Regions from separate parts of the Staphylococcus sp. AS1337 genome, predicted to be linked through region 2. Evidence: riboswitches for the same ligand, from Rfam matches in the RefSeq annotation. Region 2 holds a riboswitch; each other region holds the start of a gene.
The links. A riboswitch is a leader RNA that binds a small molecule or an ion and turns the genes downstream of it on or off. The one in region 2 is predicted to bind thiamine pyrophosphate.

Region 1 (11,395 bases), on a different contig from region 2:
GTTAATAAAAGGACCGTCTACGAGCACATCTATATGATTAAGTAACTCATTTCTTTCACCTTTATCTTCCATTAAATATTCAAATAAAAAGCCTGTCCAAACCCATAATGTTTTTGAACACCCAAATTTTTCCCTAAATGCTTGGGCGCACTTTAATGTAATGTCTAAATTACAAAATGGTTCTCCACCTAAGATACTTAACCCAGAAATATAATCAGGTTCACAGTTTCCTAATATTTCTTCCAAGATTAAATCGTTAAATCTTTCACCATATCTAAAGTTTTGCGCCACTTTGTTATAACAATTTTCACAGGCAAATGGACATCCTGAGACATATAAACTACATCTGACACCTTCTCCATCAACAAAACTTTGTGACTCAATTTTGGCAATGTAACCTTGTCCTCTTTTAATATTTAATATTGTCATAGTGTTTGTTCTTTCAGATGTTTCACTCGAGCACACATTTCTTTATGTCTTCCTTCAATCGTAGGACGTTGGACTGGATTACCAAGATACCCACATGTACGTTTCACTACATCAACTGTAGTAGGATCATAATTACCACACTCAGAACATTGATAGCCTGTTGTTGTAGTTTTAAAATCACCTTTAAAGTCACATTCCCTACAATGATCAATCGGAATATTCGTGCCTAAATAACTTACCTTATCATATGAATAATCCCATACCGCTTCTAATGCTTTTAAATTATGATTTAATTTCGGATATTCACAGTAATGGATGTAACCACCACTTGCATAAAAAGGATATTCCTTTTCAAAATCAATTTTCTCAAATGGTGTAATATCTTTTCTTACATCATAGTGGAATGAATTCTGATAATATCCTTTGTCAGTGACGTTCGGTATTTCACCATATTTTTCCATATCGAGTCTACAAAAACGATCGGTTAGAGACTCACTTGGTGTGCTATAAACGCTGAACCAAACATCATATTGTTCAGTCCATTTCAGTTGGTAAACTTTCATTGCTTTTAATATATCTAATGTAAATTTTTTAGCTATAGACTGTGTTTCCCAATTAGGACCATAAAACACTGTAGCCGCTTCATACAAACCGATATATCCCATAGATAAAGTAGCTCGTTTTCCTTTTAACAATGTCATAATATCTTCTTTATCCGTTAAACGATGTTTAAATGCACCATTTTTATATAAAATAGGTGCATTATTAGGTGTTACTTCGGAAATGCGTTGAATTCGATAGACGAGAGCATCATGCATTAGTGCCATTCGTTCATGGAATATCTTCCAAAACATTTCAATGTCATCATTAGATTCAATTGCTATTCTAGGCACATTTAATGTCACAACACCTAAATTACATCTTCCATTATTCTCAAATTCTCCAATTTCGTTCTTCCAAGCTGGCAAAAATGAACGACAACCCATCGGAGCTTTAAAATCACCTAATATTTCGACCGTTTTATCATAATTCAAAATATCAGGATACATTCTTTTAGTAGAGCACTCTAATGCTAATTGTTTTATATCATAATTCGGATCTTTCGAACTAAAATTCACACCTTTTTTAATTGAAAATACAAGTTTTGGGAAGATGGCAGTAATACGATCTTTACCCAAACCTTTGATTCTAGTGTTAAGAATTGCTTGTTGGATTTTACGGCTATATGTATCTGTTCCTAATCCAAATCCTAATGTTACAAAAGGTGTTTGACCATTTGATGTATACAATGTGTTAATTTCATATTCTAAACTTTCTATAGCATCTTCGATATCTTGTGAAACTCGATAATCAACATAAGTTTCTATGTCTTGTGGTGTCACAAATTTTTCAGCCAATTCTCGATGCTTAGCTTCATTATATTGAACGTAATGGCTCAGTAATTCATCAACCCGATCAATTGTACACCCTCCATATTGGCTACTAGAAACATTGGCAATGATTTGTACAAGTTGGGCAGAAGCTGTTTGAATTGATTTAGGTGAAGTCACAGTTGCGTTACCAATTTGAAAACCATTCTTGAGCATACTTTCTGCATCTATTAAGCAACAATTCGTAAGCGGTTGAAATGGATGATAATCTAAATCATGAAAATGTATGTCCCCTTCTTTATGAGCTGTTGCGATATGTTCTGGTAATAAATGATTTAACGCATATGATTTAGATACTACACCGGCTGTTAAATCTCTCATCGTCGAAAATGTAGCGCTATCCTTATTGGCATTTTCATTTATCACTGTAGGATCTTTAGTTATTAAATTCTTTAAATCTTGTTCGAGTTTATTCATTTTACCCCTCTTTTCTATATGTTGTGTTTTATTTAAATTTATAACACAATATATAGTGTTTCAATGTATAAATAAGCAGTTCACAAATTTGTAAAATCTTTTCAAAGTATTTGTGAACTTTAATTACATTTTCAAAACATCTATATTAACAATCTAAAAATATAAAAAACACTGACTACACAATAGTTAATCATCCTATTGTCTAATCAGTGTTTTAAATTATTTTATATTCAACTCAAACTCTTTACAATTTCTCTATAAATTTTCTTAGCTTCCTCCTCATTTTCAGTACCATAGACATGCATTCTTCCATCTTTGAACAGTGTGATTTCATGAGCCTCATACGCCAATAGTTTCACAAAGTCATTAGTTTTTTTCACAGTAACTGGTAAATAATCAATATGGTTAAAAATGTCGGCGTTAAAGCGTAACAAGAACATATCTCCGCATTGCTTCTCTATCTTGGTGTCGTATTTATCATTTAATAATTCATACTCATGCTTCACACAAACATTACAATCACTTTGTGTTAAAGCACTAATATCCATTGACTTATATTGCATATTAAAACAATCTATAGTTATAAGTTTTTTTGAAAATGCTTCGCCAGAGACCCATCTCATTAGCTCGGAAATTTGCATACTAGCTACTTGATAAATCACTGGTGGTAGCACACCATTTATTGCACAACTTTCACCAGTACTTGGCATTGTTTCAAGTAGACATTTCAAACATGGTCCTTGATTATCGATACCATAAACAGTACCTTTACTACCAACTGCAGCACCATAAATCCAAGGTATACTTTGCTTATTACAAGATTCATTGATTAAATATCTTATTTTAAAATGGTCCATACCATCTATAACAATATCCGGATGATATGCCGTTAATAGATTTTCTATATTTAAATTTGTTATTTCTCGATCTATTGTTGTTACTTGTACGTTGCTATTGATTTGATTCAACTTATGCTTTAATGCTTCAACTTTAGGTAACATTTGTTCCGCATCCAACTCATCATATAACGCCTGTCTATGTAAATTGGATAATTCAACAATATCCATATCGATTACAGTAAGTGATCCTACCCCCATCCTTACTAACATTTCTGCACTGTGACTACCAAGTGCACCTGCACCCATAATCATGACATGAGTTTTTTGAAGTTGGCTTTGACCTTGCTCACCAAACTGATGATATCTTACCTGTCGATTGTACCGTTCTATCATAAGAATCCAATACCTTTAGTTGGACTCGATGCTTGTGCCGTATACTTCACAGGTATTCTTCCTGCTTCATAACTCAATCTTCCGGCAGTAATCCCTTTATTCATTGCTTCTGCCATTTTCACAGGATCCGCTGCACTTGATATTGCCGTATTAAGTAAAATACCATCAGCACCTAATTCCATCGCATGACAAGCATCTTTAGGGGAACCAATACCCGCATCAACTATGATGGGCACATTTGTGCGTTCTATGATATAGCGTAAATTTAATGGGTTGTTAATACCTCTACCTGTCCCTATAGGTGATGCAAGTGGCATTATCGCGTGTACACCAAGTGATTCTAAGCGCTTAGCTAATACGACATCATTTGAAATATATGGACAGACCGTATAACCTTTTTCCAACAACACTTTACATGCTTCATATGTTTCTAATGGGTCTGGCAATAATGTTTCGTCATCACCAATGACCTCTACTTTAATCATGTCACAGACTCCTGCATGATTTGCTATTTCGGCAATCCTTACAGCTTCACTAGCATTTTTAGCACCTGCAGTATTAGGGAAAGTAACAAATTTTGATAAATCTACTTTGGCCAATGGGTTAGGTAAATTTTTGTCATATAAATTCATTCTTCTGACAGCAAATGTTAATACTTCAGTTTCTGAAGCTTGAATTGATTCTGTCTGTATTTGCTCACTTTCAAATTTACCTGTCCCCAACAACAACCTTGAATTTAATGTGAAATTTCCTATTTTAAACATATTATCCGCCTCCTACAAATTCTAGTAATTCTAATTTATCCTCATCATTGACTAACCTTGTTGCAAATTGTTCACGTTTAATTAGTGTCTCATTATGCTCTACAATAATACGTGTTTCATCCAGTCCTAATGATTGAATTATTTCTTGTATATTAATTGGTTGTTCAAAGTTAAATACATCGCCATTAATCTTACATTTCATTTCTTTCACCTCTCCTAATCTGAAAATCATATAATTGTTTTGGCCTATGGCCATTAATAACCCATTGACTCATCAACTCGCCTATTAAAGGTGATAGTAGAATTCCATTGCGATAATGGCCAGTAATGACAAATAAGTCTTTATCCACTTCATCCATAATAGGCTGTTCATTTTGACAATAAGGTCGTATACCTGACCATTGGTTTATGATTTTTCCATTTTTCAAATCAGGTATATAGCGCAAAGCTTGTGACTTAAGCCATGATTTCCCTGCATTAGACACCCCAACTGAGTAGTCATCAAAGTAACTTGTTGCACCGACTAAATATCTATTCTTTAATTTAGGGACGACATAGCAACCATTTGTCAGGAACATGGTAACGCCCAAATTCAAATCGGGTTGTTCTATCAATAGTACTTCTCCCTTTACACCACTAACCGCTTCACAAGGTAAATATTGCGGTAAAAGTGTGCTTGTCCAAGCACCACCCGTGACAATTAACTTTTCAGTATAATAAGTTCCACTTTGTGTCTCCACACGGTAGCCGCCTTTTTCGGCTTCAATATGGGTTACAGTTGTTTGGTATATTCTATCTATATGTCGATATGATAGCGACTTCAACAACGCTTTGGTATAGCGGTTTGCATTAATTTGATTATCTTCAGCCATATAAATACCATTTGTGTGTTTTGAAGTAATGACCCCGTTGGACATATGCTGAACATCAGTCGGGCTAAGATGTTCTACAGATGTAAAATGTTGTCTCAAGAATTGATATTGTTGTTCGATTTTTTTATTATCATAATGATTCGTAGCCAATTTTATTAATCCACTATTTAAATACTCAATATCCACGCCAACCTCTTCAAACAAACTGTCTCTTAGAGGTTTGAACATCTTTTGAGAAGTTGTTGCCAAACTAAATAAAGCACTGTTTTCGGTAAATTCATTTTGCGCGCCTAACATCCCACCTGCTTTATAAGATGCATGCTTACCTGCTTCGTCTCTATCTATCACAGCTATATTCGCAAAGGACTGACTTAACCCACGTGCTATTGACATGCCCATGACTCCTGAACCAATAATAATGACATCATACATGTTCCTCCCACACTTCCTTCATATTCATGAGTTTTTGTTTCGAGTATTTATTAAAAATAGAAATCCCGGCTATTCCTGAAAATCCATTAGGTAAAGAAGATAAAGTATGTTGATTAATACCTCCAATTGCAATAATCGGAATATCAATTTGTAGCGCTTCTTCAACTTCCGTCTTTGCTCTAGGCTTTTGTTTAGGTTTAGAAGGTGTTTCAAATACGTGTCCGAACAACACAAAATCTAGCCCTAAATATTTAGCGTTAGCAATAGCATCTTTACGATGCGTAGACATACTCACTTGTAAATTAGGATAACGAGTTTGTATTTCCACAATAGAACGGTCACTTTCTCTAAAATGAATTGCCGACAAGTCACATCGTATGATTACGTTGATATCGCTATGAATAATAATCTTATCCTTAGGAAACTCATTTTTTAGTAATTCATGAACCCACTGAATTAGTTCTTCAGTATTCATTGGCACTCTTATTAATAAGTAATCAATAACACCTTCGATTTTACAGTAATGCTTAATATGTGATTTAGACAAATCTTGATATGGTGTAATAGCAATAAACAATATATTCACCCCAAAATAAAAAAACGTTATTTTCCCTGGTGGAAAAATAACGTTATATGATTACTTCTATCATAGAAAACGCCACTTTCCTACGCCAGTGCGAACTGGATCAGGTTCTAGGAATCCCTCAGTTATTACTTCGGTCTCAGCCTTTATCAAAGGCACTTCCAGTGGTTTCTATCTATTAAATTTTCAAATTAAATGTTCATTTCACATGTTTTAACGATTACTTACAATCTAACTTATAATGATTTACTTTTCAAGTATCACTTTGACATTGGTAGCAAATGTTTCTAATGTTAGCTGACATTATTATGCAATTTCCCACTTATAAAGACAACTCTAACAAACGTGCTGTTATAGGTCTGGTCTGACGATAGACTTCTTGATATATTTCAAAATATTCAACATAGCGTTCGTGATGAGCTTTATTTGGAAAAAAGGTTCTATCATAGACAATAAATTGATTAACTATATCTTCTATGTTTTCATACCAACCCAAACCGACAATAGCTAGCATTGCAGCCCCCATGCAAGGCCCTTCCTCATATTTCAATTTACTGACTTTCGCATTAAATATATCAGCTTGTAATTGTAACCAAAAATCATTCTTCGCACCTCCGCCAATCGAGGTAATATGCGTTATGTCCTTCCCTTTTCCACGTAAATATACCAATGTTTCATACAATGAAAAAGTAATACCTTCAATTACTGATCTAGCTATATCTGCATTTGTATGTAAAGTACTTAACCCGATAAAGCTACCTCTAATTTTGGAATCGCCATGTGGTGTACGCTCACCTGAAAGATAAGGTGCAAATAACAATCCTTCACTGCCAATTGTAGATTCACTTGCTAAACTTAAAATTTGATTGAAAGTTAAGTCAGGAAATACATGCTTTTTTAACCAATTCAAACTATCTCCAGCGGCAAGCGTCACACCCATTACATATGATTTATCTTCGACAACATGATTGAAATAGTGCAAATTATGGCGATACATCTTTCCTTCACCTTCTTCACAAGTTAATAACGTACCAGAAGTCCCAATACTGCATAATGTATCGTTGGATTTGATAACGCCAGCACCAAGTGCACCACATGCATTATCACCACCACCAGCAAAAACAGCTACCTCCTCTTTTAATCCTAATGATTTAGCTAGGCTACTTTCTACATATCCAACAAAATCTCCGGATGATACGAGTGAAGGATAAATATCGTGAATACCAAATTGTGAGCCAATTGCCTTCGACCAATTTTTCTGTTTTGGATCCATTAATAGTGTGCTTGAAGCATCTGAATATTCCATATTTATTTTACCGGTAAGCTTAAACCGCACATAATCTTTAGGTAATAAGAATGTTGCTATCTTGTTCCAATTATTAGGCTCATTATCTTTTATCCATAGCAATTTCGTTAGTGTAAAGCCTTCTAATACTGGATTTGATAACACATAATTACCAAATTGTTGTTCAATTGTTGCGCACTGATGTGTTGATCGAGTATCATTCCACAATATTGCATTTCGAATCGGTTTATTATTGCTATCTAATGCCACTAAACTATGCATTTGACCAGATAACGATAAGGCACGAATATAGATATCATTTAACGCGTTGTTACTTAATATTTGTCTAATACATGACTTTGTTGCCTCAAACCATTCATCTGGTTGTTGTTCATTATATCCAGATTGAAGTTGTATAATATCAAGCTCTTCGCTAACCTTAGCTAGAACTTCTCCTTCTTTACTCACGGCTATAACTTTAACTGAACTTGTTCCTACATCTATACCTAACACTGCTTCATTCAATATCATCGATTCCTTTTGTTAGATTTTAAATATTCAACAACTGTATCATATTGAAATAACTTTCAAATTTCCAATAATATGACATTATAATGAAACTGAAGTTAGAATAATATTTTCGACATATAAATGACGATGACTACGGTTATCGCACTCAGTAATGTTGATAAAAAGACTAATTCGGCCGCAAGTTCTGGATGATTATCATATTCCTGGGCAATAACAGAACTATTAACGGATGTAGGCATAGCTGAAGTAATAAATAACGCTTGTGCTATGATACCTTCAAGCCCCATCAGTTTGATAATACCAAGGGCTATTACCGGGCCGACAATCAGCCTCACAAATATAAACACATATGAACTTGACCATTTAAAGCTAAATTTAATATTAGCAATTTGGGCACCTAATAATAATAAGGCAATTGCTATCATTGCATCTGCAATATAGTTTGCCGGTGTCCATATAAACTTAGGTATAGCGACATTACCATAATTCAAAACAATCGCGAATATTAAAGCGTATAAAACAGGCATCTTAAAGTAACCTAATATCGCTTTAAGTTTCCCAATATGCACAGCTTGTATTGAAAATATACCATATGAAAAAGTGAAAATATTTTGTAAGGAAAGCACAATGACTTGAACAGACATCGCCAAAGGATCTCCTTTAAATACTAAATCATTTACCGGGACGCCGTAATTACCAGAATTAAAAAATAATACGCTATTCGTTAATGTTGTTGCTTCCCCTTTATCCTTTGTACCAAAATATGCCAATAACTTACCAATACCATAAAGGATAATTATGTATATGATAAAGAATAATACGATGTACAATAATAGCTTTATTTCAAAATTCGTCTTATAAAATTTTACAAATATGAATCCAGGTACAAATATGTATATGTTTAACTTTGCCAATGTTTTTAAATCTAATGTAAATTTTTTCTGCAGTACATACCCTATTACAATCATAATAAAAATAGGCAACAATACAGTCTCTAAAATAACTAACATTTCGTGCATTTTAATTTTGCCCCCTTTGCCTAATTCCACTTACTTTTTGTACTTATGAAAAAATAAGAAATTTACATAAGTATCCCCCTTGAAAATAAATCACACATTGTTCACGTTAAAGCTAACTGCGTATGAAACTATTCATTGCAAATTCTTTTACGCAATGCAAGAACTGGAGCATACCCACAAGACTGTTAAGTTATGTTTCACGTTAAACAACTTGTCTCGATATTAGGAAATCAAATTTTGCTTATTAATTTATAGTAATAAGCTTACTTTTTCTTTCCTTTTTTCTTATTGGTTTTCTTTTCTTCTAAAATCGACATCACGATAAAGCCGACAAGTAATATTGGTGTAAGAACTGCAACCATTATTAACATTTACTTCACCTCATTATTTGATATTTTGAAAAATAAATTTTAAGTATAGATAATAAATCAAATAGTATCCTTATAATATTAATTTACACCTTTTATACATCTTCCTCAATAAAACAATTTAGTTTATTCAATACTTTATATTTAATAAATCAAAAACAATACAAGCGTATGACTATATAGAAATATTTTTTAATAAGCAATGAACATCTTGATAATCTAAAGGTTATTTATATTACTCCCTCAATGAATTGAGCATGAGTATCCAAAACTTCTATGGTGAATTCAAATCTAAAAACCATAGTAAAATAATAGTATTTCTAAACGAAAATATTTTAAGAGTCATGTTGAATACCCACCTAAAATAAACATTTTATATTATCAAGTAGTTTTTATTTATCTATATTTTAATAATTGACCATAATATAAATTACCTGTAATATTTTCAATATAATATATGCTTTCGTAGCTGAATTTAATTCGAGAATTACATTCCAATATAAAAAGACGGAGGTAACATAGTGAATTACAACCTAGTTATTTATAAACAACATGACAAACTCGACTATCTAAATACGCCTAACTTTGCGAATATATATTTAGTAATAGAAGGTAAAATTTCCTTTCAAAAATTCACCTCTACATATACTTTCCAACAAGGTGAAATTTTTATAGTTTATGACTTCGAAGAAAATTTAATAATTAGTAGACATGCTATAATTTCTTGTATTTCTGTAAATAACATAACCTATCACCGTTTTTCATTAGCATATCGAGAAGGAGCTTCAGACAATTATCCGCCACCCAAAGTTATAACTGAAACTTATATTGACATTTTAAAAGTAATTCTAGAGGAAGATTTTTTCAATGCAGATATTGGAGTGATAAAACTTATTAATTATCTTAATCATTCAAAAGATAATTTATATGTGAATATGTCATATTCAAGTAAACTGGTTAAAAATGTAGTTGAGTATATTAATACAAATTATAAAGAGCCTTTAACTTTATCTTACATTTCAAAGAAATTTTATGTAAACAGTAGTTACCTATCACGTGAATTTTCAAAGAAAATGAATATATCTTTATTAAAGTATATTAAAAAAGTAAAGATTTATAATTTGTCGAGGGAACTTTTATTACATGGTAATTTGGAATCTATCTGGAGACAATACGGATTTCGTTCTTACAATACTTATTTGCGTGATTTTAAAAATATAATGCACATGTCACCCAAAAAATTTATCAATCAAAATCCTATTAATCAAGTAAATAAAAAAATTGAGCATCATGAGTTATACGAATATTTACAACAAATATTGCATTTAATAAAATATGAATAATTTCACATAATTTTTATATATAAAAAACACCAAGTCCCTCATACATTAAGGCCGACTTGGTGCTTAAAATTATGTTATTACACTTGCTATTTAATACTTATATTTGTTCTCTTCATCTGATTTTGTATATTCATCTTTTATAGCTTCTTTTTCGTTTTCTTTTTGTTCTTCTGATAAAACAAACGAATTATTGTGTTCGTTGACTTGTGAACCATCTTTAATATATGGATTTACATCCTCATCATTGTCTTTACTATAAACAGGCGCTTTTGGCTTTCTCACTAATAACATGATACCAGCAACAATCCACAGTACGGCATTAATCCAATTACCTAATAAAGAAATTACACCTGCAATAATTAGTAAAACGCCTGCTATTTTAGCTTTTTTACCAATTAAGAATGCTGCTATTAATGCAATAATTAAAATTACAATACCTATTACTAAACCTGCAGTTACAAGTCCGCTTAATGTACTAAAGAATGCATTAGCATCTTCATATGTAACGCTAGTCTCTTCTTGCATCATTTGATTAATAAAAGTATCTTTGAGCTCACTATTTCCAAACATCGGAATTAAAACAGCCAATAGTATTACAGCAATTAATTGTAGCGCAATACCGATCCATGTTAGTACGCGTTCTGTTGTTCTTTTCATAACAATGTTCCCCCTGTTTATAAAATTAAATTT
Region 2 (11,395 bases):
ATATAATTCACTTTATTAGAATATTTGATATCCTAGATCGTAAATTTCTTTTTCTAAATTATTTAAACTCGCAGGTGTTTCAAAATTAATAAGTATTTCTCCTTTATCACTATCTATAGCAACATTGTATACACCTATAATATTCATTAATTGTTGTTTTACTTGATATTGTTGTTGTTCTGAATTAATACTTGAGACATGAATTACTTTTGATTGCATTTTTGTCACCCTATCTAATCCTTCATTAATTTTTGAAAAGTTACTAACAGTTCTTCCATCGCTTCCTCTTGTTGACCTTTTTCCACTTTATCCATGATGCAACTTTTCATATGATGGTCTAACAATTTAGTTGCTACACTATTAAGCGCAGAACGTGTCGCTCTAATTTGAGTAAGTACGTCATCACAATAAACATCTTCATCTATCATGCGGTTGATCGCTCGTACTTGTCCTTCAATTCTATTTAGTCTCGATTTCAAATTTGATTTTATTTGGTCTGAATGATGCGCTTTTTGTATTTCTGTCACTTTCTCAACACCTCCTACATATATCATCCATATCGTATACCCCTAATAGGTATTAGTCAAGTGATAAAACAGTATGAACATGTTACAATAATTAAGAATTTCACTAGTTAAAAATTAATTAATTGTATTTTGGAGGTTTAATATGATAGAAATATTTTCAATGTCACTCAATTATACCAATGTAGTGATTAACATTATTTTGATTACTGCATTTATATTAAACCTTATCTTTGCGTTTACAATTATTTTTATGGAACGAAGATCAGCTGGTTCGGTATGGGCTTGGCTCTTAGTCCTTGTATTAATACCCATCTTAGGTTTTATTATTTACCTATTTATTGGAAGACAAATCCAGCGCGATCACATCTTCTCCTTGGATGAAGATGATAAAATCGGTATTGAAATGATTGTAAGTGAACAACTAGAAGCCTTAAAGAATGATGATTTTTCTAAAGGCAATCATCAAATAGTGAAGTTTAAAGATATGGTTCAAATGTTGTTATATAATAATGCTGCTTTCTTAACAACAGATAATGAAATCAAAATTTTTACTGATGGCAAAGAAAAATTTGATTCTCTTCTTAAAGATATAGATGAAGCAACTGACTATATCCATATTCAATACTATATTTTTAGAAATGATTCGCTTGGAGAACGTATCCTGAACGCACTCGAGCAAAAGCTTGAACAAGGTGTTGAAGTTAAAATGCTTTATGATGATATGGGGTCTAGAGGTCTTTCACTGAAAGATTTTAAATCTTTCAGAAAAAATGGTGGCCAAGTAGAAGCGTTCTTCCCTTCTAAATTACCACTTATCAACCTTAGAATGAATAATCGAAACCATAGAAAAATTGTTATTATTGATGGCCACATTGGCTATGTGGGCGGTTTTAACGTGGGTGAAGAATATTTAGGCAAGAAGAAAAAATTTGGTTATTGGAGAGACACACACTTACGTATTGTTGGCGATGCTGTCAACGCCTTACAATTACGTTTCATGCTGGATTGGAACTCACAAGCTACACGTGATAATCTAAAATATGCTGACCGCTATTTCCCAGATGTAGATTCAGTAGGTACCATAGGTGTACAAATAGCATCTAGTGGCCCAGATGAAACCTGGGAACAAATTAAATATGGTTACTTAAAAATGATTGCTTCAGCAAAACAATCTATCCATATTCAATCTCCTTACTTTATTCCAGATCAATCATTTTTAGACGCAATAAAAATTGCAGCACTTGGTGGTGTTGATGTAAGTATTATGATTCCAAATAAACCTGATCATCCATTTGTATATTGGGCGACATACAATAACGTTGCTTCTTTATTAGATGCGGGTGTAAATATATTCCATTATAATAATGGATTCTTACATTCAAAAACATTAGTGATTGATGATGAAGTTGCAAGTGTAGGTACTACTAATATGGACCATCGAAGCTTTACGTTGAACTTTGAAATAAATGCCTTTATTTATGATACGCATATAGCTAAAGAATTAAGATTTGCTTTCGAAAAGGATTTAGAAGTATCTTATAGATTAACTAAAGAAATTTACGAACAGCGGAGCTTATGGATTAAATTTAAAGAAGGCATTTCTAGATTATTATCTCCAATATTATAGTATGCTTTGAGGTCTAAGATAACGTTTATGAGCTAAACTACTTAGACCTTTATTTTAAAAGCAACATTTATTCATCAATATACAACTTTAGAGGTGATTTTATTTTGAATCATACAGACATACTTAATCAAGCAAATGAGTACATGACTCAGTTTCATAAACATGATGCGACAGGGCATGACATTGCTCACGTTAATCGTGTTGTTAAAATGGCAACATACATCTCAGAACAAGAACAAGTAGGTGATTTGTTAACAATCCAACTAGCAAGCTTGTTACATGACACCGTTGATACAAAACTTACAAATACTCACAAAGCATTACAAAACTTGGAAGATTTTCTAACAAACTTACAATTAGCTCCCGAACAGCTACAATATATCTTATACATTATTGAACATATCAGTTATAAAAATGGCCAAAATAACCATGTAACATTATCTATTGAAGGCCAAATTGTACGGGATGCTGACAGATTAGACGCAATTGGTGCTATTGGTATTGCTAGGACTTTTCAATTTTCTGGTCATTTTAAAGAACCTATGTGGTTAGAACATGATACTAAGAATATTAACGAAGTCGATGCATCTTTTTATAGCGAATGGTCGCCCTCTGCTATTAAACATTTTTATGAAAAATTATTTAAACTTAAAGATTTAATGCACACAACAACTGCAAAACAAATCGCACAACAGCGTCATAAATACATGCAACAATTTGTTGAACAATTTTTTAATGAATGGTATTACTAGTTGTATCATCAATTTTAAGTAATCGAAAAGAATCCCGAGCTGAGTTAATTATCAGTTCGGGATTCTTTTTAAATCTATAATTTTAATTCTTGGTGCTTATTTTATTTCTTTTTGTTCTTCTTAGATACTACTTGTGTGTTTTTACCTTTAGCAGTTGATTCTGCTTTATTTTTCTCCATTGCTTCAATCATTGGTGCCACTTCTTTTTTAGCAAGTTTTGAATAATACATATTCGCTACTTGTGTTTGTACGATCAAGAATGCCGCACTGACTGACCAATATAAACCTAACGCAGATGCAGAACTCAATGAAATCCACACAATCATTATAGGTGAAATGACCATCATCATATAACCCATTTGACGTTGTTCATTTGGCATACTCTTACTTGAAACGTATGCTTGTAAGAAGTATAAAATACCTGCAATAATTGTAATCCAAATATCTGGTTTCGCTAAATTAAACCATAAGAAGTTAGGGTGTTCAGTGAAACCACCGCTCGAAGGGTATTTTAATACGAAGAATAATCCCATAATAATCGGCATTTGGATTAAGATTGGTAAACAACCTAGCATGCTCTTCATAGGGTTCATATCATATTTTTTATAAACTTCCATCATTTCTTGGTTTGCTGCCATCTTCTCTTCTTGCGTACGTGAACGTTTAACCTTTTCTTGAATAGCATCAATATCTGGTTTTGCAACCTTCATTTTCTCACGCATCATGTGACTGTTTTTATAGTTTGATAACATGAATGGCAATAATACTACACGAATTGCCAATACAAGTACTATGATAGCTAAACCATAGTCGTTATTAAAACTAGTTCCTAACCAATGTATAACTTTATCCATTGGCTCTACGAACGTATTATAGAAAAATCCATCTCTATTTCCAGGTTTTGAATAGTCACAGCCTGCCAAAAAGACCATTACACCTAATAATAAAGGGAGTAGCGCTTTCTTCTTCATTTTTCCACCTCTAATGATATATTCACATAGAATTTATTTTATCATATTAGGAGGGAAGTAGAAAACAAAAAAAGAAATTTTTATACTTTAATCAACATTTTGTAAAAATTGTCTCACTGTCTTACTTATATTATCACTTTTACTAATTGCAGAAATGATTGATACTCCATCTGCTCCAGCTTGGATTATTTCTTTGGTATTATTAACGGTAACTCCACCTATTGCAACGATTGGAAAACCCTCAATATAGCTTCTTAACTTAGGTATCATTTCAGGACCTACTGGTAAGTTTGCATCTTTTTTAGAATTAGTAGCATACATGGGGCCAACACCGATATAATCAACATAAGTTAAATCAGATTGCTGGTATTCATTAACATCACTAATGCTTAAACCAATAATTTTATTTTTAAATTTTTGTGCAAACTCCGTAACTTTCATATCATTTTGCCCTACATGAATTCCATCAGCGTTTATATTTTCAGCTAATGTTACATCATCATTTACAATAAAAGGTACATTATAAAAGTGACATAGTTCTAATAATTGTTGTGCCATTTCAACTTTATCATTCCCAGTTAAAGAACCATTACCCTTTTCTCTATATTGAAACATAGTGATACCTGACTCTAAGGCTTCTTTTACAACTTCTTTTATCGATTTTGATTCAGGTATGTCTTGTGTGCCGCATATAAAATAAACTTTCAAACTAGCTTTATCGAACATAATTACACCTCTTGTCTATTACTCAATTTTAAATAGTCATCGTATTTAATATGATAAAGTGCATTTAGTAATTCAATCATAAATGACCCAGGTCCGTTATTTTTTGAATTTTGTTCAGCATGTTCTGAAGCTATATTATAAATTGAAATAGATTCTATCAACATTTCCGTAGTCACTTTTTTATCTTTATTTAAAAAACTAGCTATAACTGCACCCAATAGACATCCTGCACCTGTTACTTTTGCAAGTAATGGTGACCCATTAGATAATTTATAAATTTTATTGTCCTGAATTACAATATCATTTTCTCCTGTTATGGCTATCGCTGTATTAAATTGATTATATGCATTTTTAGCAATAGTAATTGCATCCAAATCTTGGTCACTATCTGTCCCTTTCATTGTTGTGTCCGCATCCATCAATGCTAATACTTCTGATGCATTACCTTTGATTACGGCAACATCAATTTCTCTCAAGAAAGTCGCGCAAAAATCTTTTCTATATTGAGACGCTCCTACCGCTACAGGATCAAAAACAACGGGAGTCCCTATTTGATTTGCCGTTTTAGCAATCTTTAAAATATCTACTTCTCTTGATTTTGTCAGTGTACCAATATTTATTAGTAGTGCATTTGCATAAGTAAGCATATCAACCGCTTCTTCCGGTGCTTCGCTCATAGCTGGACTTGCACCTAAACTTAATAAGCCATTGGCTGTAAAATTCTTCACAACATCATTCGTGTAACAAATAACTAACGGATTATTTTCCCTTAATAGATTCAAGCTACTCATCATCTAAACCTACTTTCTTCATATATGCAAAATGGTTTACCGGCCCTCTACCCTGACCAATTTCAGGTGTGTATTTTATACTTAACGAAATAAAGGCTTTGGCTTTTTTTACCGCTTCATAAATTGATTTACCTTTGGCTAGTTCCGCTGTGATTACCGCTGAAAATGTACATCCTGTACCATGTGTATGTTTCGTTTCATAACGTGGCTCTTCAAAGGTATAAACATTATCCTTGGTGAATAAGTAGTCTTTAGCTCTATCTAAATCTTCTGCATGCCCACCTTTAATCACTACACCTTTACTACCAATTTCATTTATAAAAATTTTACCGGCTTTATAAATAGACGCTTCATCATCTATCGTCAATCCAGTGATTTCTTCTGCTTCAGGTAAATTAGGCGTTGCGACTGTAGCAAAAGGTAATAAAATATTTTGTAAATCCTTTTTAGCATCATCATCCATCAATGAATCTCCACTTTTTGCTAGCATAACTGGATCTATAACATATGGTATATCAGGATACGTTACTAAATACTCTTGAATAACTTTCATCATATCTTTTGATGCAATCATCCCTGTTTTAATTGCATGTGGTAACTCATCATCAAAAACACTGCTAAGTTGTTCAGATAACCATTGTGTTTCTAAATTGTGTATATGTTGTACACCTTTCGTATTTTGAGCTACAATACTCGTTATAGTGGCCATCCCGTACACGCCACAAGCATGAAAAGATTTTAAATCTGCCATAACGCCGGCGCCACCAGTTGGGTCAGTACCTGCAATGGTTAAAGCAATTTTTGGTTTTTTCATTCTATTCCCCTCCATATAACCAATCTTCTTCGATATATGACATATTAAAGAAATTACGTTCATGAATTGTACTTTGTAAAAAACACATTTTTATTTCATGCTTTTCATCCACAGTACATGCTTCAGTTAATTTATTCAATAATTTATCAAATACATCAACCAATTCATCCATTTCAGTGCTATAAAAATCGAACCATTTTGCTAATATCGAATCTTTATTTAATTGATTATCTTCTAAAGCACGTTGAGCAATCACTTGATAAACATAAGGACAGGGTGCCATAGCAGCAATCGTATATGCTGCATTTTCCTTTGCATACGCATTAAAATACATATGCTTAATGTAATGATCACCACTTGGTGGCCATACTTTTTCACTTACAATATCATCATAATTTTCTCCAATATATTCAGCTAATATTTCATGTGCTGCCACTTCACCATCAACAATAAACTGAATTTGTTCCACTAAAAATTTCACGTCTTCTAATTTATTCATTTTTGGAATAAGCAATGCATATATATTAGCAAATTCCTTTAGATACGATGCGTCGGCACGTAAATAAAATTTTGTTGCCTCAATAGGCAAATTACCGTTCAACATTTCTTGAATAAATGGATCATTATAAATATCATCTATAATATTTTGTGACTCTTTCTTTAACGTTTCTGAAAATAACAAATGATTTCCTCCTATAAATAAAAACTACATTCCAACTAGGAATGTAGTTAATTAATAGAAAGGTATAGCAATTTAACTATAATTAAACTACTTTCCTACGTTGGTATTAACCAAATCAGGTTGTAAGGGTCTGATGTAAATCATCTCAGCCAAAAGGCTCCCCTAGTAGATTTTTATATATTATATTTATCTAAAACATATCAAAGTATATCACCTATTGCAATAAAACAGTTTATATAAAACGAAGGGGTAAAATTATATTAAGTTAAAATGATTTCATTAGATTAATTTATCCCCTAGAAATATGACTATTTTATAAATTATATTAATCTTTAACTTTATACACTCCACTAGTGTGTTGTCTATACGCTAAAAAGCCCTCGACATATAGTTATGTCGAGGGCTTTAATAAGATACTTTATTTGGTTACTGTTAAATTATGCAGTTACCCATTGTGAAGCGCCAACTTCATCATATAATTTTTGCGCTGCAGCGTCTTGTACTGCTTCTGGTGCATTACCAGCTGGTTGACCTTGATATTGAGCTGGTGCTACTGAATCCCATGTGCTTTGTAAAAATTGGAACTTACCTGAAGCACCTGATGATGGGTTTGTAGCATGAATATCGCCACCTGATTCACGTTGTGCAATTTGTTGTAAGTGTGCATTTACACCTGATGAACCTTCTGAAGCTTCATTTGAACTAGAAGAAGGTTGTGAAGTTGCTTCTTGTTGTGGTTGTTGTGTTGTTTCTTCTTGAGGTGCTGCTTCTTGTGCTGGTTGCTCTGTAGCAGTTTGAGCTGGTTGAGCTTGCTCTTCTTGTGCATTATTATCTGTAGTTTGTTCTACTGACGTGTTTGATTCTTCGCTTGAACCTTCTCCGTAGCTCCAGCTAAAGTTTTCACCGTCTGAAGAAAAATTAAAATTTGTATTATTATATGTGAAATTAATGTCATACGCACCTTCTTGAACTGGTGCTTCGTTTAATGATTCTGGATTAGTTAGTGCTTGTTGCGCTAATTGAGCTTTGTCTACACCTTGTTCAGCAGCGTCAGCTGAATTTCCTGCTGCAAATCCTGTTACTCCGAGTCCTACTGCTAAAGTTGATGCGATTACTGTTTTTTTCATTGTAAAAAAGTCCTCCTATAAGGTAAATAAGTTATTTATGATTAATTTGCAAGTACAACTATAACATTCATAAAACCATAGTAGGTTACAGAGAAATGAAAAAATCTGTAGTTTTTTTACGATTAAATTACATATAAATATATTTTAAAATTAATTTTTTCTACTTAAATACTACTGTGAAGGTTTTCCAGAATATTTCATCGTTATATAGTATGTAATGTAATTGTAATTTATCTGATTATTCTGGATGATTAATGCCTATATTTCTTTCCTATTTCTCAAAACTCTTTATATTTAAAAAGCTATCCCTCTTTTTTACTTATATTAAGAGGAATAGCCTGAAGAAGTATAATTGATAGTAGGATTTAATGTATATAGATTTGGGTGGGTTAATTTTGAGGTTGGTTTAAATTGGGAGTATTATACAATTTCGTATATTTCATTATCTTGTAGACTTTTTTCTTTAGTTGAATTACAAACTTGATCTATAGGGAATATTTCATGAAATTCACTAATTTCATCTTTATTTCTCGGAGACATAAATTTAATCGTTTCAATAAAAAGTTCTGATATAAAATGCATCTGCCCTTCTTTTTCATATTTTCTTGATTGCATTTGACCAGTAATTCCCACAAGTGATCCTTTATTTAAATATAGTTCGATATTATTAGCTATTTTACCAATTGCCTTACAATATAGATAATCACAAATGGTATTTTGATCCTTATCTCTATAATTTCTTGTTATCGCTACACACATTGTAGCTAATTTATTCCCCTCCTTTTCATAAATTTTAGGGTCTTTGGTTAATCTCCCTACTATGACAATGTTGTTAATCATATGTCACCTCCTTTATAACTTTATACTAATCATTTTCAAATCACAGGTCAAAATACATTAATACTAGAATTTAAAAGTGAATTCACACTAAATTCTACAAAATTCACCTCTACTATTTAAAATTACGTTATAATGATTGTATAAATGAAATAATTGTAGAATTTAAATTTATTAAATGGATGTGAGGACGATGAAATCATTTAAAGCTGTTCGATTTCAAATCGTATCAGAAAGTGGTGGTGTCACTGAATACGAATTAGAAGATGGAGTTATAATCAATAAAGAAAATAGTGGTACTGGCTGGTTATTAGAAATTGTTATTTCAGATTTTCATTATGAAACAATGAAAACGTATATGGAAGATGAAACGTTATTAGATATACGAGTGGTTATTACACGCCCTGCAAATGATCCGGCACTTTTTGACGCAACTATAAAAAATATCAGTAAACTTGAACATTCTATTTCTGTCGTTTTTGAATGTCATATTTATACACTTAGACAAGTTTATGCAGAAAGCTTATTAGAACAATTAATTGATGAAGGATTAACTGGCGAAGAACTAAAAAAATCATTTAATCGAATGATGCAATCGAAACCACGTCTAAAAGATGAAAAAATAGAAAAATAGAAAAGCCTCAAGGCTGGTGTATGATACACCTAAACCTTGAGGCTTTTATTTATTTAGCTTGAATGGCAAACGTTAATTCACAACTACAAGCCAATTGACCATCTACTGTAGCCTTGGCATTACCTTTACCAATTGGTCCACGCATTTTAGTAATTTCAACTTCTAGTTTTAATGTATCACCAGGAGTTACTTGTTTCTTAAATCTACATTTATCTATACCTGCAAATAGTGCTAACTTTCCTTTATTTTCTTCACTATTTAAGATAGCTACTGCACCTGTTTGTGCCAGTGCTTCTGTTATCAATACACCAGGCATAACAGCGTAATCAGGGAAATGGCCTTGGAAAAATGGTTCATTACCAGAAACTTGTTTAATTGCGACGCAGCGTTCACCTGCTTCATATTCAACCACACGATCGATTAATAAAAAAGGTTGTCTATGTGGTATAATTTCTTTTATTTCATTGTAATCAAAAATTGTTTCCATTGTTTTCTTCCTCCAAATCTTCTTTCGTTGCAATTCATTAATTATTGTAGCAAGATTTTAATTGTCTATACGTCTAATATCTGCACCTAATGCGTTTAACTTACCATGCAAATCAACATAACCTCTATCTAAATGTTTTAATTCAGTAACTTGGGTTTTGCCATCTGCTACTAAACCAGCTAAAATCAATGCAGCTGCGGCACGTAAGTCGGTTGCTTTTACTTGTGCTCCTTGTAGCTGACTTTTACCTTCTATTTTAGCGCTTCTACCTTCAACTGTGATTTTAGCATTCATGCGCTTAAATTCGCCTACATGCATAAATCTATTTTCAAATACTGTTTCAGTAACCACTTTATGGCCTTCAGCTGTAAGTAATAAAGCCATCATTTGAGATTGCATGTCAGTAGGAAAACCAGGGTGAGGTAATGTTTTGATATCTACTGGTTTTAGTTCATCTTCAACTGTCACTCGAATCGCGTCATCTTGATAATCTAAATTGACACCCATTTCCTCTAATTTATATACTAAGCTTGTCATATGCTCTTTAATCGCACCATTAACTAAAACGTCACCACGAGTAATTGCACCAGCAATTAGCAATGTACCGGCTTCAATTCTATCAGGAATAATCGCATGTTCAACACCATGTAACTCATCTACGCCGTGTATAATAATTGTGTCTGTTCCTGCTCCAGTAACATTTCCTCCCATTTCATTTATGTAATTAGCTAAATCAACGATTTCAGGTTCACGAGCAACATTTTCTAATACTGTTTTACCATCTGCTAAAGATGCTGCCATGATTATATTTTGTGTAGCACCTACACTTGGAAAATCTAAATGGATTGTTGTTCCTTTTAAACCATTTTCAGTACTAGCATAAATAAAACCGCCATCCATATGAATGTCTGCGCCTAATTCTTGGAAACCTTTAATATGTTGTTCAATAGGTCTAGAACCAATCGCACACCCACCTGGTAAGGCAACTTTTGCATGACCTAAACGTGCCAATAAAGGGCCCATAACAAGAATACTTGCTCTCATTTTACTCACATATTCGTATGGTGCTTCTTCATTTAGTTGCTTTGTTGCATCGACTGTAACAGATTCTTCTTCTTTATTATAAGAAACGTCTGCATTTAACGTTGAAATAACATTATTAATTGTTTCTACATCACTTAATGCAGGCACATTCATAAGTTTGCTAACACCTTTTGATGCTAATAGAGAAGCAGTTAATACTGGTAATACAGCATTTTTTGCACCTGAAACTTTGACTTCACCAGTTAATCTACTTCCACCGTTGATTTCTATCATATCCATCTTAAATCCTCCACTTAACTACTTATATATTTCGTTTTAAATTTTTAACCATTAAGTACTTCTTATTAATTATATCTATAATTCAAAAAAATATACA
Region 3 (11,395 bases), on a different contig from region 2:
AAAGCGATAAAATAGTTGAAAGTTTATCATAAAGTTAAAAAGCGATTGGACAAAGTGGTTTAAGTTTTGTCCAATCGCTTTTCTTTTTGGATAATATGTCTACTTAAAAAGTTGGTTAATCTTTTTAATAAATATTTGTTACACGTATATCTTCAATGCCGGTAATAGGAATATATTGAGCTAATAAATAAGCACTCAATAAAATGATAACTATTACTAAAATTAATAGAAAATCTTTATACGAGAAAGGTGCATAATAATAATACGTTCTTGGACCATCTTTAAATCCATTTTTTTCCATTGCTACAGAAAGCTGATGTGCTTTACGAATGTTTTGGCTTAATAAAGGTATTAATAAATGTTTTAATTTTTTTAAACCACGATAATTTTGTGCGTTAATTAACTGATAACGCATTTTTAATGATTTTCTAAGTTGTATTAATGAAATGAACATCAATGGAACCATACGAATTGCTGCCATAAATGCATAAGCCACTTTAGGTTTTACTTTTAAGTGTTGCATTAAACTGTAAAAAACTAAAACAATCTGAGAAGTGAAAGCAATTAAAATTCCAAAAAATGAAATGGTAGTTGTACGCATGGCTAAATGTAAGCCACGATATAAACTCTCTGAAGTAATATGGATAAAACCAAATTGGAATAGTGTGTGCGTACCATCGCCATAAAAAATCATAAACAACGCAGATATGACACTGAATATCATCGTTAAAATAACAAAAGTTAAGGTGATTTTTAATTGCAAACCATTAAAAGCTAATAAAAATAAAAGCATTAAACATGTAATGTAGAGCATGAAATCAAACTGATGAACAAGTATAACAAAGAAAAATAAAATAACAGCGATTGCTAACTTAGTAATTATATTTACATCATCTACAAAAGTATAATGTTTCTTCCAAAGATCAAACATAATCATCACCAACCATTTCTTCTATGACGTGATGTGATAAATGGAGTCTTCGAGTTGGGTAACGAGATATGATTTCTGAGTCATGTGTCACCATAATAATAGTCTGACCACTAGCTACACGTTGTTGAAATAATTTTATTAAATTAAATGTATTATGGCTATCGAGACCAAATGTAGGTTCATCAAGTAATATGAATTCAGATGATGAACTTAGTGCAATTGCAACACTTAAGCGTCTCTTTTGACCTATTGAAAGTTCATAAGGATGTTGAGATTTTACGGATAGCAAATTAAGTGTATCCAACATTGATTCAGTCTGAGCAACAGCTTCTTGTTTAGAATTAAATTTATTTTTATATTGAATATGAACTTCATCATAAACGGAAGAAGTTATGAATTGTAACTCTGGATTTTGATAAACTAAATACATATATTTAGCAGCTACTTTAATTTTATTGAAAGAACGATTATTCACTAACATACGTCCTTCATATTTAATTAATTGCATCATTGATTCGAGTAATGATGTTTTTCCAGAGCCATTTGTGCCTGTAATTGTAATCCATTCTCCAGTCCCTACACTTAATTGAGGTATATTAATAAGATTATGTTTACCACGTTTTATGGTTACATTACCAAATTCAAGGTTTAACTTTGAGCTACTGCTATTGAAATGCATAGTTGATGGAGCATATTGCCATGCATTAGGGTGCCAAACGCCATACTCTGTTAACAAATCTTCATGTTCATTCAAAATTTCATCGGGCGTGTTGTCAGCGATAATGTCACCCTCATAATTTAATAAGATGACACGATCCATATGTTGCCATATATGATCCACTTTATGTTCGACAATGATTACTGTTTTATCTTGCCAAAGAGCTTTAATTTCCCCCCATAGTTCTGCAGTCGATTCAACATCCAACATTGCAGTAGGTTCATCTAAAAACAAGGTTTTCGACTGTTGTAATATCGTTTCGGCAATTGCTAATTTCTGTTTCATACCGCCACTTAGCTGATTAATGTATTGGTTTTTATCAACTTTTAAATCTACGGCTTTTAATGCATTATCTATACGTTTATCCATTTCGTGACGAGGGATTTGTTGGTTTTCTAAAACAAATGCTAATTCTTCGTCAACTTTAGGCATACAAAATTGACTATCTGGATCTTGAAATATAACACTACTGGAATCATCGATAATTAATTCATCATATTTAATAGGTAAATCAATAAGATTTGGTACAATACCACTTAATACATTTAATAAAGTGCTTTTGCCAGAACCTGATGGTCCTAGTAATAATACTTTTTCGTTTTCTTTGATTTGGAGTGTTAAATGATCAAATATCTTTTTCTTACCGTTTGGATATTTTAATCGTAAATTTTTTGTAGCTATCAACGTAATTGCTCCTTATAAATTATCATAGTCACTTTCTGTGGCAGGTCTGAACAATTTGGTTACTCCCGTTTGATCCAATGCTTTTACTATATAGTAGGAAATTAGGCCGGCAACGACGATGCCGCTTATAAGTCTGAATCCGATATATAACGCTAGATTCCAACCTACAACTTCACCTAAATAACCATAAGCAAAGTCTAAAGGCAATGTTGAAATAGAGGCTAAGAGACCAGCGAGCATTGCGACCATTGCTGAACGAGATTTATACCTGAAAATAGCAAATATAATTTCACATGCTAAACCTTGTAATAAGGCATAGACCATAGTTGCAATATCAAAACGACCCATGACAATAGTTTCTCCGGCACCAGCAGCAAATTCGGCTAATATTGCAATGCCAGCTTTAGGGATAATAAGGTATGCGACGATAGCAGCCATGAACCAAGCACCATATGTTAATTCTTCAAAATGTAACCCTGTAACTTGTAACGCTTTATACACAAAATTCCAAATGTTGTAAATAATTGCAAAAACAACAGCAATTAGCACAGTCACTAGAATTTCTGAAAGCTTTAATCCTTTTGACATAAAAAATCCTCCTAATATAAAAACGCACAACCTTCTAGAAAGTTGCGCGTTAAAATATAGGCATACAAATACCTGGAAAATAGGTGATTAGTACACTTTCCTACGCTAGTTTCATCTAGATCAGGTTCAAAGGGTTTGAGGGTATACCTCATCTCAGTCACAAAACACCCCTAGTGCGAATGATTAATTTAAATTTAACTATAATGTATGACTTTTAAGGAATAATGTCAAGACTGCCTATTAAATTTAATATATAACATATGTACTTTACTTCTATATAAGTTAATAATTATTTCGCTTTAATCAAATTAAAAATTGTTCATATAAAAAGGAGGTGAGCTATTTTATTTATATCCACTATCCATCTTAATCGCATTACATCCCAATACATATGGTATTTACATCTGAAGATATTGTCTTCACACATATAATACATATCTAATGCAATTGCATTGAAAAATTACAATAAAGGTGAGGCTGGGACATTTATTATGACCCAGCCTCACTTGTCGGATTTACATTTATATTTTAAAGCATGTGAAACCTATATTATTGAAAAATTTAGTCTAATGAATCTTGGACATTCTTTTTAGTTTCTTCTGTACTATCTTCAGCAGTTTCTTTCTTATCTTTTAATTTATCTTCTGCTTCTTTTGCTTGTTCTGCGGCTTTTTTGTTTAATTCTTCTTTACTCATAGATTAAACACTCCTTTTAAAGTATATGACTTCTATAAAATATATATACCACAACTTAAAAAAATCAAACAAAACTAGTGATTTAGATTTTAGTCTTAGTTATAATCAATTTATTGTTTAATTGAATGATATAAGTGGAAAGTTGACTATACATCGATTTATATCATACTATGGACTTATTTATTAAATTGTTAAAGACAAGAACTAAATGTTAATATATAATAACTTTTGAGGTGAATGGTATGTCTTTTTTGAAGAAACACGCTGAGATATTATATAGTTATATTATAGGCATCGTTTCGCTTTTCACAGGTCTCATCATTTTAATCAATTTACCTTTAATTGATAAATTAAATAACAAGGGTAAAATTGACTTACATATTCATAATGTATGGGATTTTATAAACGCATTTTTTGGTGAAATAATTAGAGTGATAAGCAATTATATAGGTAATTTCCCAGTATTTAGTGCCATTATAATCATTTTATTTGGTATTGGTGTTGTTTTGCTTGGTTTTACTCTATTTAGAACAACAAGATACGACTATGACATTTCAATATTCTTTTTAGTTATTGGTATATTGTTCTTTATTATCACGTTAATATTAATGACTCAAGTTTATAGCTTCTTTGCTATTATTTTCGTAATACCATTTGCAATTCACATTGGTTACATCGTTTATAAGGACGAGTTAAATACAGATCATAGAAAATACCATTATCTTTGGATTATTTTCAGTTATGGTTTTAGTTATTTGATTACGCAAATTGTGCTATATGGGAGAATTGATAGTGATGAAATTATACCGATTGATATTTTAAGTGTGAACACATTTTTCATAATTATGTGGTTACTAGGTCAAATGTCAATTTGGAACTTCTTATTTTTAAGAAGATCCCTTCCATTAACTAAGCAAGAACTTGGAGAAGAAGAACCGGAATTATCAAGAACAAGTAAAGGCACAGTAACGAATCAAACGAAAGAAACTTGGAAAAACTTACAAGATAAAACAACAGAATTTACTAGAAAAACACGCAGAAGTGTAGATATTCAAAAAGCAAGAGATAAAAAAGATAAATTCATTACAAAGTGGAAAGATAAAATAGACATTCAAGAGGATGATATTCCTAATTGGATGAAAATACCAAAATGGGTAAAATCAGCATATGTAGAATTATTTTGTGGCGCAGTACTATTATTTTTCACTTTAATTGAATTTAACAATAGAAATTCATTGTTCGTTTCTGGCAATTGGGAGATTTCTCAAACGCAATATGTAATTGAGTGGATAACATTGCTAATCTTAATGTTTATTATCATTATTTATATATTAACGACATTAACGAATTTCTTAAAAGATAGGTTTTACTATTTACAATTATTTATGGTTAGTCTATTATTCTTCAAATTGCTTACTGAATTCGTGAATATTATGGTTCATGGCTTATTACTATCAATTTTCATAACACCAATATTACTAATTATGTTAATTGCTATTGTTGTAGCCTTTGTAATGAAATTGCGTGAACCAAGTAAATATTAATTTACTAAAATATTGAAGCGGATAAAGCGTAGGATTAGATCTTAATGAATAAATAAGGTTATATCGACTGACTCCGTTAAAGTTGACTATCAAAGAATTAAGTTTATGATAAGCGCACTTTCTATTTTAGTCAGGTTTTACCAATATTAATTTTTAAAGGCTGAGACAAATATTTGTTGTCTCGGCCTTTAATTTTTACTAACAATAATGTAGTGATTTAAAGATAATTGATGTTACGATAAGGTTGAGATGATAGAATGAGTAAGCGAAGAAAAATTATAAATATAAAAAGCAGAAAGGCTGACATAATTTTATGAAAACTGCCACATTAAATAGAGGTAAAGAAACAAAGTATTTAAATGAATATCCACTTATAGATGAAGATGATATTTACTCACATGATCATTTAAAAGAAGGAGATTTATTTTATTTAGTTAATAACCAGGAACAATATATTGCTACTGCATATGTCGGTAAGCAACATAAAGGAATTGGCTGGGTTTTAAGTTACGATAAAAATGAAGTGATTAACACGCAATTTTTTGAGAGATTATTTGAAACAGCAAAATCTGAAAGAACGTATTTTTATAATATCGATGGAACAAACGCTTTTAGAGTATTTAATGGTGAAGGCGATGGTGTTGGAGGTCTGACAATAGACAACTACGATGGTCATTTCTTAATTCAATGGTATTCAAAAGGGATTTATAAATTCCGTTATAATGTACTATCAGCCTTAAAAGCTGTATTTCCTTACACTTCAATATACGAGAAAATGCGTTTCAAAGATGCAGAAATTAAAGGTGGTTTTGTTGATGGTGACGCACCAGAATTCCCAATAGTAATTGAAGAAAACTATACTTTCTACAATGTTCACTTAGATGATGGACCAATGACTGGCATCTTTTTAGATCAGAAAGAAGTACGTAAAAAATTAAAAGATCAATACGCAGAAGATAAAGAAGTGTTAAATGTTTTTAGTTATACAGGTGCATTTTCAGTAGTTGCAGCAGAAAAGGCTGAAATGACAACAAGCGTAGATTTAGCAAACCGTTCTCGTCCTTTAACAGAAGAAAATTTTGGGTTAAATAGCATTGATCCTAAATCGCAATATATTTATGTAATGGATACATTTGACTTTTATAATTATGCACGTCGTCATGATTTATTTTATGACACGATTGTTATAGATCCGCCAAGTTTTTCTAGAAATAAGAAAAAAACGTTTTCTGTACAAAAAGATTACGATAAATTAATTTTAGGTGCACTCGATATACTTGGACCAGATGGTACACTACTATTGTGTACAAATAATAGTGCATTTTCATTAAAAGCATTTAAAAATGTAGTGAATACAACATTAAAAGCCGAAAATGTAGATTATGAAATTGTTGATGTAATGGGCTTGCCTAAAGACTTTAAAACACATCCTCATTACAAACCATCTAAATATCTAAAAGCTATTTTTGTGAAAATAAGGTAAAACTTTGAAAAAAGGGTATTATTTTTAATGTGAATGAATTTACTTAAGGAGTGAACGAGATGAGCTTTAAAAATAAAATAACAAATAAATTTACAAATAAAGTAGGCAATAAAGTACTGAAAATTGAGGATATTAAACAAAAAAGTAATATACCTACAACAAATATTGAGATTGAGGAACGTCGTGAAAGAGCACAAGCACTTGTTAGAAAAAAATCGGTTTTATCTTCAAGTGTAAGTGTTGTGCCAATTCCAGGTTTAGACTTTGGTGTAGATATTAAGCTTATGAGAGATATTATTGAAGATGTTAACAAGATATATGGTCTTGACCATAAACAGGTTAATAATATGGGAGACGATATGAAAGAACGTGTTTTTGCAGCGGCTGCAATTCAAGGAAGCCAATTTATAGGTAAGAAAGTATCCAATGCAATATTGAAAGTGGTTATCCGAGATGTTGCCAAACGAGTAGCGGCAAAACAAACTAAATGGTTCCCTATTCTTGGTCAAGCAATTTCAGCTTCAATAAGCTATTACTTCATGAAGAAAATAGGGGAAGAACATATTCAAAAATGTGAAAAAGTTGTAAAAACACTTATTTAAAACTGTAGCGTTTTCACAAAATGATTAAAATTCGTTGAATATTGTCATATCATGGGTGCAACGAATTGAATTTATATGTATAATTTGGTAATGTTATTATATAAAACTATGCTAGGTTTTATAATAAACTAACGATTCTAACTATACGAAGGAGATATCATATTATGGAACAAAAATCATATGTAATTATTGACGAAACAGGTATTCACGCTCGTCCAGCGACAATGCTTGTTCAAACTGCTTCAAAATTTGACTCAGATATTCAATTAGAATATAACGGTAAAAAAGTTAACTTGAAATCAATCATGGGTGTTATGAGTTTAGGTGTAGGTAAAGATGCTGAAATCACTATCTACGCTGATGGTAGCGATGAAGCTGACGCAATTGAAGCAATAACAGATATCTTATCTAAAGAAGGATTAACTAAATAATTATGTCTAATTATATTAACGGCATAGCTGCATCTGATGGTGTAGCTATTGCTAAAGCATATTTATTAGTTGAACCTGACCTTTCATTCGATAGTGAAAAGGTAACAGATGTCGACGCTGAAATTGCAAAGTTTAATCATGCTATCGAAACATCTAAAGTTGAATTAACTAAGATTAGAAATAATGCAGAAGAGAATTTAGGTGCCGATAAGGCAGCGATTTTTGATGCGCATTTATTAGTTTTAGATGATCCTGAATTAATTCAACCGATTGAAGAAAAAATTAAAAACGAACAAGTTAACGCACCAACTGCATTATCTGATGTAACTGGACAATTTATCACAATATTCGAATCAATGGATAATGAATACATGAAAGAGCGTGCTGCCGATATTAGAGACGTTTCAAAACGTGTGTTAGCACACATCTTAGGTATAGAATTACCAAATCCTAGTATGATTGACGAAAGCGTTGTTATAATCGGAAATGATTTAACACCTTCAGATACTGCTCAATTAAACAAAGAATTTGTACAAGGATTTGTTACAAATATTGGTGGTAGAACATCACATTCTGCAATTATGAGTCGTTCATTAGAAATTGCTGCAGTCGTGGGCACTAAGTCAATTACTAAAGAAGTAAAACAAGGCGATATGCTTATCGTTGATGGTTTAACTGGTGAAGTAATTATTGACCCAACTGAAGATGAAGTTATAGCGTATCAAAATAAACGTGAGCGTTTCTTTGAAGATAAGCAAGCGTTGCAACAATTACGTGATGAACCATCAACAACAGCTGATGGAATGCATGTAGAGCTTGCTGCTAATATAGGTACACCAGATGACTTAAAAGGTGTTATCGAAAATGGCGCAGAAGGTATTGGATTATACCGTACTGAGTTCTTATATATGGGTAGAGATGAAATGCCAACTGAAGATGAACAATTTGAGGCTTATAAAAAAGTATTGGAAACAATGGAAGATAAGCGTGTTGTTGTACGTACTTTAGATATCGGTGGCGACAAAGAGTTGCCGTATTTAAACTTACCTGAAGAAATGAATCCATTCTTAGGATATCGTGCAATTCGTTTATGCTTAGATCAACCAGATATTTTTAGACCGCAATTAAGAGCATTATTACGTGCATCTACTTACGGTAAATTAAATATCATGTTCCCAATGGTTGCTACAATCAAAGAGTTCCGCGATGCAAAAGCATTATTATTAGAAGAAAAAGAAAATTTAATAAACGAAGGCATTGAAGTATCTGATGATATTGAATTAGGTATTATGGTAGAGATACCATCAACTGCCGCTTTAGCAGATGTATTTGCTAAAGAAGTTGATTTCTTTAGTATTGGTACAAATGACTTGATTCAATATACAATGGCTGCCGATCGTATGTCTGAGCGTGTTTCTTACTTGTATCAACCATACAATCCTTCAATTTTACGTTTAGTAAAACAAGTGATTGAAGCTTCACATAATGAAGGTAAATGGACTGGTATGTGCGGAGAAATGGCTGGAGACGAAACTGCTATTCCATTGCTACTAGGTCTAGGTTTAGATGAGTTTTCAATGAGTGCAACATCTATATTGAAAGCACGTCGACAAATCAAAGGTTTAAGTCAAAATGAAATGGAAGAACTAGCAAATAGAGCAATTAATTGTGCGACTTCAGAAGAAGTACAAGAATTGGTTGAACAATACGCGAAATAAAATTTTGAATAATTTTGTAAGCGAATGCATATAAGCATTGAATTACTTTAGTGCTTCGCTACGTTTAAAAACTGTTCACAGAGTTAAATAACTTTGTGAACAGTTTTTTTGATTATTCAAGTCTTTTAATGCACAATTATTGTAAAATGAAACTTTCTGAGTTAGGTTTGATATATAAGTTAATGGGATGGCAAAGGGTAACTAGTTTAAATTCAAACTTTGATTGATTTTATCCATATCAATTTGATACATTGGTTCGTTATCTATTAAGATAAATGGTGTAGCAAATGCATCATAATCCATCATTTCGTTTCTGAATTTTGAATTGCTAATATTTTTTTCAGTATAGCCAATTGCTTTATCTGATAAGTAATTTTTGATAAACGTACAAGGCGGGCAATCGTTTTGAGTGTAAATTATAATTCCAGTCATGGTACTTTGTCCTTTCTTAATTGTAATTTACTTAAATATAAGAAACTTTAATAAATATTTCAAGTTTAAAAAATATATGTTATTGGTCATTAATTTGTCACTTTATTTTGAGCGCAATTTATTTTAAAAAAATGTAAAGCAGTTTATAATGAATGGACGTTGTGATTTTTGTCACAAATAAATAAAAAAGGTGATATTATGGATTCAGTTGAATTAGCACGCTTTCTAACTGCGATGACACTCGCAGTTCATATAATTTTTGCAACAATCGGAGTAGGTGTACCGGTCATGTTTGCTGTTGCTGAATTTTTAGGGATTAAGAAAAATGATCCATCATATACGGCTATGGCTAAAAGATGGTCCAAAGGATATACCATTACAGTGGCAGTTGGTGTTGTAACCGGTACTATAATTGGTTTACAATTGTCGCTACTTTGGCCAACCTTTATGCAAATGGGTGGTCATGTTATAGCATTACCGTTATTTATGGAAACTTTTGCTTTCTTCTTTGAAGCAATTTTCTTGAGTATTTACTTATATACATGGGATCGTTTTAAAGGGAAATGGACACATTTTCTTATAAGTATTCCAGTTATATTAGGTGGCTCATTTTCCGCATTCTTTATCACAGCAGTTAACTCATTTATGAATACACCTGCTGGATTTGAAATGAAAAATGGAAAAATGGTAAATGTAGAGCCACTAGCAGCAATGTTTAATGATTCATTTTTAATACGTTCATTTCACGTTGTAGCCACTGCATTAATGACGATGGCATTTGTATTAGCTGCTATTGCAGCATTTAAATTGTTAAAAAATAAATTTAAAAAAGATACTGAGTATCATAAGAAAGCACTTAAATTAACTATGATTTTAGGTGTAGTATTTACCTTGGGATCAATGCTGGCTGGAGACTTGTCAGCAAAATTCTTACATCAAGAGCAACCAGAAAAACTAGCAGCATATGAATGGCATTTTGATACAGAATCGAATGCAGATTTAGTATTATTTGGCTCGTTAGATGAAAAAGCACAAGAAGTTTCAGGTGCAATTAAAATTCCTGGTATTTTAAGTTTCTTAGCAGATAATAATACAGATACAGAAGTAAAAGGTTTAAATGATTTCCCTAAGGAATTACATCCGCCTATGATTGTACATTATTATTTTGACTTAATGGTTTCTATGGGTGTATTTTGCCTTATAGTATCAGGCGCATACGTGTTGACGCTTGTGTTTAAAAAATTACGGAAATTTACACATTCTAAACCGATGTTATATGGTGCATTATTGACCGGACCAGCGGCAATGTTGGCAATTGAGTTTGGTTGGTTCTTAACAGAACAAGGTCGTCAACCATGGATAGTTCGTGGCTACCTAAAAGTAGCTGATGCTGCAACACAAGCAGGTGGCCTGACACTCGTAACGATATTATTTGGGTTACTTTATATCGTGCTTATGGTTACTTCTGCTTATGTACTGATTCGTATGTTTAGGCATAAACCAGCTTATAAAGACGTTGAAGCATTAGCTTCAGAAAGAGGTGAAGCAGAATGATATTTGCTTACATT

Region 1: linked by a shared signal. The riboswitch ahead of ACSUE0_RS00045 (thiamine phosphate synthase) and the one ahead of tenA (thiaminase II) in region 2 are both predicted to bind thiamine pyrophosphate.
Region 3: linked by a shared signal. The riboswitch ahead of ACSUE0_RS10230 (ECF transporter S component) and the one ahead of tenA (thiaminase II) in region 2 are both predicted to bind thiamine pyrophosphate.

The regions. Positions count from the first base shown of each region.
Region 1 is NZ_JBOIHZ010000001.1:5,131-16,525, forward strand. It holds gene nrdG (anaerobic ribonucleoside-triphosphate reductase activating protein) at 1-429, opposite strand, end outside; gene nrdD (anaerobic ribonucleoside-triphosphate reductase) at 426-2,294, opposite strand; gene ACSUE0_RS00025 (ThiF family adenylyltransferase) at 2,507-3,505, opposite strand; gene ACSUE0_RS00030 (thiazole synthase) at 3,505-4,272, opposite strand; gene thiS (sulfur carrier protein ThiS) at 4,274-4,474, opposite strand; gene ACSUE0_RS00040 (NAD(P)/FAD-dependent oxidoreductase) at 4,464-5,576, opposite strand; gene ACSUE0_RS00045 (thiamine phosphate synthase) at 5,569-6,153, opposite strand; TPP riboswitch at 6,223-6,332, opposite strand; gene xylB (xylulokinase) at 6,482-7,969, opposite strand; gene ACSUE0_RS00055 (AEC family transporter) at 8,071-8,994, opposite strand; gene ACSUE0_RS00060 (helix-turn-helix domain-containing protein) at 9,884-10,705, shown strand; gene ACSUE0_RS00065 (DUF4064 domain-containing protein) at 10,796-11,362, opposite strand.
Region 2 is NZ_JBOIHZ010000009.1:65,875-77,269, reverse strand. It holds gene csoZ (putative copper chaperone CsoZ) at 16-219, opposite strand; gene csoR (copper-sensing transcriptional repressor CsoR) at 234-527, opposite strand; gene cls (cardiolipin synthase) at 670-2,154, shown strand; gene ACSUE0_RS12605 (HD domain-containing protein) at 2,259-2,906, shown strand; gene yidC (membrane protein insertase YidC) at 3,008-3,877, opposite strand; gene thiE (thiamine phosphate synthase) at 3,965-4,603, opposite strand; gene thiM (hydroxyethylthiazole kinase) at 4,606-5,394, opposite strand; gene thiD (bifunctional hydroxymethylpyrimidine kinase/phosphomethylpyrimidine kinase) at 5,387-6,208, opposite strand; gene tenA (thiaminase II) at 6,210-6,890, opposite strand; TPP riboswitch at 6,966-7,064, opposite strand; gene ACSUE0_RS12575 (transglycosylase family protein) at 7,328-8,017, opposite strand; gene ACSUE0_RS12570 (single-stranded DNA-binding protein) at 8,438-8,857, opposite strand; gene ACSUE0_RS12565 (YwpF-like family protein) at 9,048-9,488, shown strand; gene fabZ (3-hydroxyacyl-ACP dehydratase FabZ) at 9,538-9,975, opposite strand; gene murA (UDP-N-acetylglucosamine 1-carboxyvinyltransferase) at 10,033-11,298, opposite strand.
Region 3 is NZ_JBOIHZ010000006.1:26,548-37,942, forward strand. It holds gene purD (phosphoribosylamine--glycine ligase) at 1-15, shown strand, start outside; gene ACSUE0_RS10220 (energy-coupling factor transporter transmembrane component T family protein) at 125-931, opposite strand; gene ACSUE0_RS10225 (ABC transporter ATP-binding protein) at 924-2,333, opposite strand; gene ACSUE0_RS10230 (ECF transporter S component) at 2,346-2,921, opposite strand; TPP riboswitch at 3,002-3,103, opposite strand; gene graF (glycopeptide resistance-associated protein GraF) at 3,483-3,617, opposite strand; gene auxA (lipoteichoic acid stability factor AuxA) at 3,860-5,161, shown strand; gene ACSUE0_RS10245 (class I SAM-dependent rRNA methyltransferase) at 5,475-6,644, shown strand; gene ACSUE0_RS10250 (DUF697 domain-containing protein) at 6,704-7,246, shown strand; gene ACSUE0_RS10255 (phosphocarrier protein HPr) at 7,411-7,677, shown strand; gene ptsP (phosphoenolpyruvate--protein phosphotransferase) at 7,680-9,395, shown strand; gene ACSUE0_RS10265 (glutaredoxin family protein) at 9,597-9,827, opposite strand; gene ACSUE0_RS10270 (cytochrome ubiquinol oxidase subunit I) at 10,026-11,381, shown strand; gene ACSUE0_RS10275 (cytochrome d ubiquinol oxidase subunit II) at 11,378-11,395, shown strand, end outside.